DNA from 2 places in the Pseudoalteromonas sp. P1-11 genome. Region 1 is predicted to be linked to the other one. Evidence: predicted binding sites of a transcription regulator. Region 1 holds the regulator's gene; the other holds the start of a gene.

Region 1 (3,196 bases):
ACTTTTTGAATGAATTTTTATTTGTTTAATATTGATAACTTTTAGCGAAGTTGCTGATAAATCACTTAAAATTAACGGATATAGCATATAACAGGATAGACCTGATATTGCTTGGAATTTAAAAATAATAAGAGTATCTTAGCCCCATACTCCCTCTCACTTAACTTAAATTGCAGGATACCATCGCGTTATGTCAGATTTTCGTGAACAAGCATTACACTACCACTCTCACCCCGTTCCAGGCAAAATCAGCATTGAGCTAACAAAACCAGCCGAGACGGTGCAAGATTTAGCATTAGCATACAGCCCTGGTGTTGCAGAGCCTGTGCGCGAAATTGCAGCAGACCCAGCCAATGCATATAAATATACCGGTAAAGGTAATATGGTTGCGGTGATCAGTAATGGTACGGCAATTTTAGGCTTGGGTAATTTGGGGCCATTAGCCTCTAAACCTGTTATGGAAGGTAAGGCGCTTTTATTTAAACGTTTTGCTGGCCTAGATTCTATTGATATTGAAGTTAAGCATCGCACCACCGAAGACTTTATAAATACAGTGGCTAATATTGCCGATACGTTTGGTGGCATTAACTTAGAAGATATTAAAGCGCCAGAGTGTTTTGAAATTGAAAAAGCACTTATTGAGCGTTGCAGTATTCCGGTTTTTCATGATGACCAACACGGTACCGCTATTGTAACTGCGGCAGGTATGCTTAACGCCTTAGAAGTGCAGGGCAAATCAATAGAAGATGCCATTATTGTATGTTTAGGTGCAGGCGCTGCAGCGGTTGCTTGTATGGAGCTGTTAATTAAGTGTGGTGCACTGCGCGAACATATTTATATGCTAGACCGCAAAGGGGTTATTCATACTCGCCGCGATGACTTAAACGAATACAAACAGCTTTTTGCTAACAATACCGATAAGCGTACTCTACAAGATGTAATTGCTGATGCTGATGTGTTTGTAGGTGTATCGGGTCCTAACTTACTTGCACCTGAAGATCTAAAACTTATGGCTGATAAGCCAGTGGTGTTTGCATGTTCAAATCCAGATCCTGAAATTGCACCTGAGCTTGCGCACAGTGCACGTAAAGACTTAATTATGGCAACGGGGCGTTCTGATTTCCCTAACCAAGTTAATAATGTTTTATGTTTCCCGTTTATTTTCCGTGGTGCACTTGATGTACGTGCAAGCGCAATTAACGATGAAATGAAAATAGCCGCTGTCGAAGCTATTCGTAGTATTGCTAAAGAGCCAGTGCCTGAGCAAGTATTAAAAGCAGCGGGTGTAGAAAAGCTCGAATTTGGTGCTGATTACATTATTCCTAAACCTATGGACCCGCGTTTATTACCACGTATAGCCAAGGCGGTTGCTATTGCTGCTGTTGAATCGGGCGTGGCACAAATTGACTTACCGGAAAATTATATGGCGTAATATATAGCGCTGAAACAAAAAAACCTCAGCATGCTGAGGTTTTTTTGTTTAAAAAGACGTTTTATTCTTCGTCTAAAATAGGCACTTCTAAACCCATTTCTTGCATTATTTTTTTAACTTCTTCAGGTACTTTTTCTGCGTTATCTTTACGTAGGTCATCATCATTAGGTAATGGCTGGCCTGTAAAAGCATGCAAAAACGCTTCGCATAGTAACTCGCTGTTTGTTGCATGACGCAGGTTGTTTATTTGACGACGTGTACGCTCATCAGTTAATACTTTTAATACATTTAGCGGGATCGAAACGGTGATCTTTTTAACTTGCTCTGATTTTTTCCCGTGTTCTGCGTATGGGTGAATATACTCACCATTCCATTTAGCCATAAGATGTATCGTTGCCTCAGATTATTAATTTCTCACACGGCGTAAAAAGCGTGTAAATATGCGTGAAATTCTATCGTTTTAAAAAAGATAGTCAAATAATAGATAGCAATCTATCTTAATAAGCTGGCTGTAATAGTAAATACAGCTTTCTTGAAGTTTTACGCGTCTGTTATTTTTAGCCATCTAGAGCTTTAAAAGCTTTGACTTATTATAATGGATAACTTACTCTTTTAGACGTCTAAACATCCAAATTAATCAGGTGACGAATATGAGCGAAAAAAACAAAGCAACCATTGCTGTACGAAATGGGGTTGATGCCGATAAACATCATGGCGCCGTTGTACCGCCAATTTATTTATCGACGACTTATTCGTTTGCCGATTTTGATACTAAGCGCGCATACGACTATGGACGCAGTGGTAATCCTAATCGCGATATTTTAGCTAACACTCTAGCAGAGCTTGAAGGTGGCGCACGCGGAGTTATTACTGCTACGGGCATGGCAGCAGTGCACTTAGCCACACAGTTATTAAATAACGATGATACATTGGTTATTCCTCACGATTGTTATGGCGGCAGCTACCGTTTATTTACGTCGTTAGAAAAGCGCGGCTTGCTTAAACTTAAAGTGCTTGATTTAACTAAACCAGAAAGCCTAAAGCAAATTTTAACCATTAAACCTAAATTAATTTGGATAGAAACACCAAGTAACCCTGTGCTGCGCCTAACGGATATTAAAGCCGTGACGGATATAGCAAAACAGTGCGGTGCATTAGTGGCCGCCGATAACACCTTTTTATCACCGGCATTACAAAACCCAATTAAGTTTGGCGTAGATATTGTTGTGCACTCAACCACTAAATATATAAACGGCCATTCTGATGTTGTAGGCGGTGCAGTTGTTGCTGCTACACAAGAGCTTGGTGATGAGCTTGCTTGGTGGGCCAATAACATTGGTATTACCGGCGCACCATTTGATAGCTATTTAACGTTACGTGGTTTACGTACTTTAAATGTGCGTTTAAAACAGCACCAAGAAAATGCCCTGGCAATTGCTAAATACCTAGAAAGCTCTGAGTATGTTAGCCAAGTTTACTACCCAGGCCTTGAATCGCATCCTCAACATGCGCTTGCTAAAGCTCAACAGCTTGGGTTTGGCGGTATGGTTAGTTTTGATATTAAAGGCGATGTGAATGATGCCGCGGCGTTTTTAACAAGCCTTAAAGAATTTAGCTTAGCAGAATCGTTAGGTGGGGTTGAGAGTTTAATTTGTCATCCTGCGACCATGACTCACGCAGGTATGGACGCTCAAGCACGTTTAGAGGCGGGTGTGGGCGATACGCTAATTCGTATTTCGGTCGGTATTGAAGATGTAGAAGACC
Region 2 (3,196 bases), on a different contig from region 1:
CTGATCAACCGTTGCAAGCTCTACAGTTTCACCTACGCTAATGCTGCCGCTATCTGGTTGCTCTTCGCCGCTTAGCATTTTAAATAGGGTTGATTTACCCGCGCCATTGGCACCAATAATGCCCACAATCGCGCCTTTTGGCATACTAAAGCTTAAATCGTCGATTAATACGCGATCGCCAAAACTCTTACGTAAGTTATTAACTTCAAGCACTTGGTCGCCTAAACGCGGGCCAGGTGGAATAAATAGCTCGTTAGTTTCGTTACGCTTTTGGTAATCAGATTGCTGTAGCTCGCTAAACTGCGCCATACGCGCTTTAGACTTAGCTTGGCGACCTTTAGGGTTTGAACGCACCCACTCAAGCTCTTGAGCAATTGATTTTTGACGTGCTTTTTCAGATTTTTGCTCTTGTTGTAAGCGCGCATCTTTTTGCTCAAGCCAAGAAGAGTAGTTACCTTCCCACGGAATACCTTCACCACGGTCAAGCTCTAGTATCCAGCCAGCAACATTATCAAGGAAGTAACGGTCATGCGTTACCGCCACAACAGTGCCTTCGTAATCATGTAAGAAGCGCTCAAGCCAAGCAACCGACTCAGCATCTAAGTGGTTAGTAGGCTCATCGAGAATAAGCATATCTGGTTTTTCGAGTAATAAACGACAAATAGCAACACGGCGGCGCTCACCACCTGAAAGGTGCTCAATTTTAGCATCCCACTCAGGTAAACGAAGTGCATCAGCAGCGCGTTCTAAAACGTTATCGATGTTGTGACCATCGTGCGCTTGAATGATTGCTTCAAGCTCGCCTTGCTCTTTTGCTAGGGCGTCAAAGTCAGCGTCTTCCATTGCGTACTCGTTGTACACTTCGTCAAGGCGATTAAGGGCATGTTTTACTTCGCCAACAGCTTCTTCAACTATTTCGCGTACTGTTTTGCTTTCGTCCAGTACTGGCTCTTGCGGTAAGTAACCAATTTTAGTACCAGGTTGAGGGCGGGCTTCACCTTCAAAGTCTTGGTCAACACCGGCCATAATGCGAAGTAATGTAGATTTACCAGCACCATTTAAACCAAGCACACCAATTTTAGCGCCAGGGAAAAAGTGCAACGAAATATCTTTTAAAATTGTGCGCTTAGGTGGCACAACTTTAGATACTCGACTCATCGAGAATATAAACTTATCAGGTAAAACCATGGAGGAAAGCCTTCAAATAATAATAAAAATTTCAATATTGTATTGTAGTGGCTCACGGGTGAAACAGTCAACGAATGGCGGGTTTTAAAGCGCTAATGGCTGTAGGTTGATAAAGTATAAAATCATGAATAAATTTCATTTAGACATCTATACATCTAGAGGTTGATATTTTTAGCATACTGTTCATAATGAGAGCGTATAAATTCTCGGTTTTTATGAGCAGGAGTAAAAAATATGCCAATTACAGTGAAAGACGAGCTACCGGCTATTGCCCGTTTACGTGAAGAAAACGTGTTTGTAATGCCAAAAAGTCGCGCAAAAACGCAAGAAATTCGTCCTATGCGTTTGGCTATTTTAAATTTAATGCCTAATAAAGTAGAAACCGAAGTGCAGTTTATTCGTTTGCTTGCCAATTCTCCTTTACAAGTAAATGTAGAGCTACTGCGCCTAGATACGCATCGCAGTAGTAGCAACTCAGAAGAGCACCTAGATACCTTTTACCGTTATTTTTCAGAAGTGAAAGACAATAACTACGATGCGTTAATTGTTACCGGCGCGCCACTCGCACACCTTGAATACGACGATGTAGCCTACTGGGATGAGCTAAAAGTGATTATTGATTGGGCAGAGCAGCACGTTACCTCTACGCTGTTTTCGTGCTGGGCGGCGCATGCCGCGTTGTATCATCGTTACAATTTAAAACGCGATTTAAAAGAAGATAAACTTTGTGGTGTGTTTACTCACCAGTGTTACTTTGATCACGGGGCACTTACTCGTGGCTTCGACGACACCTTTTTAGTGCCGCACTCACGTTATGGCCACATAGATATAAATAAAATAAATACCTGCGACGATATAGTCGTGCTGGCAGGCTCTGAAAAAGTAGGCGCTTACTTAATGAAAAATAAGTCGGGCAGCCAAGTGTTTATAACCGGCCACCCAGAATACGATGCCGACACATTAAAAGCAGAGTACGAGCGCGATTTACAAAAAAGCCCTGATGCGCCAAAACCCGAAAACTATTTTCCAGATAACGATGCAAGCAAAAAGCCGTCAAAAACGTGGCAAAGCCATGCCTTTTTACTGTTTTCGAACTGGTTAAATTACTACGTGTACCAAACGACCCCTTATGATATTAATTTAGTTAGCCAAGATGTGAGGACTAACAACTATGCCGAATAACGTGCAAAACAATAATAAACACAGCGAATTAAGCGCTGCATTAAAAGAGCGTATTTTAATTTTAGATGGTGCCATGGGTACCATGATCCAAACTCACAAGCTTGAAGAAGAAGACTACCGAGGCGAGCGCTTTAAAGACTGGCACGTACTAATTAAAGGCAATAACGATTTATTAAGCCTTACAAAACCTGAGTTAATAACCAATATACACCGCAGCTTTTTAGCCGCCGGTGCAGACATTATTGAAACCAATACTTTTAACTCAACCACCATTTCGATGGAAGATTACGACATGGCAAGCATAAGCCGTGAGGTAAACTTAGAGTCGGCCAAACTCGCACGCGCAATATGTGACGAGTTCACCGCTAAAAACCCAGAAAAACCACGCTACGTAGCCGGTGTTTTAGGGCCAACCTCTAAAACCTGCTCAATTTCGCCAGATGTAAACGACCCAGGCTATCGTAATATTACCTTTGATAAGCTGGTTACTGCGTATGTTGAGTCTACCCTTGCATTAATGGAAGGCGGCGCTGATTTAATACTTATCGAAACCATTTTCGACACGCTAAATGCAAAAGCTGCCTCATTCGCAGTAGAAGAAGCGTTTGAGCAAGCAGGGCGCACATTACCCGTAATGATCTCAGGCACAATTACCGATGCCTCTGGGCGTACGCTTTCGGGGCAAACCACCGAAGCATTTTATAACTCTATTCGCCATATCAAGCCGCTTTCTATAGGCCTAAACTGTGCCCTTGGCCCCGATTTACTACGCCAATACGTAGAGGAGCTTTCGCGCGTATGCGAAACATTTACCTCAGTACACCCA

What was found. The regulator MetJ, encoded in region 1, represses methionine synthesis genes. The targets are predictions, from matches to a motif close to TAGACGTCTAGACGTCTA.
Region 2: metA (homoserine O-succinyltransferase) is a predicted target of MetJ. The motif match lies at 1,329-1,346, and genes of this name have one in related genera.

The regions. Positions count from the first base shown of each region.
Region 1 is NZ_LJSP01000005.1:206,601-209,796, reverse strand. Features, by position in the region: gene AN390_RS11420 (malic enzyme-like NAD(P)-binding protein) at 191-1,432, shown strand; gene metJ (met regulon transcriptional regulator MetJ) at 1,494-1,814, opposite strand; gene metB (cystathionine gamma-synthase) at 2,083-3,196, shown strand, end outside.
Region 2 is NZ_LJSP01000002.1:138,914-142,109, forward strand. Features, by position in the region: gene ettA (energy-dependent translational throttle protein EttA) at 1-1,188, opposite strand, end outside; gene metA (homoserine O-succinyltransferase) at 1,423-2,370, shown strand; gene AN390_RS03340 (homocysteine S-methyltransferase family protein) at 2,360-3,196, shown strand, end outside.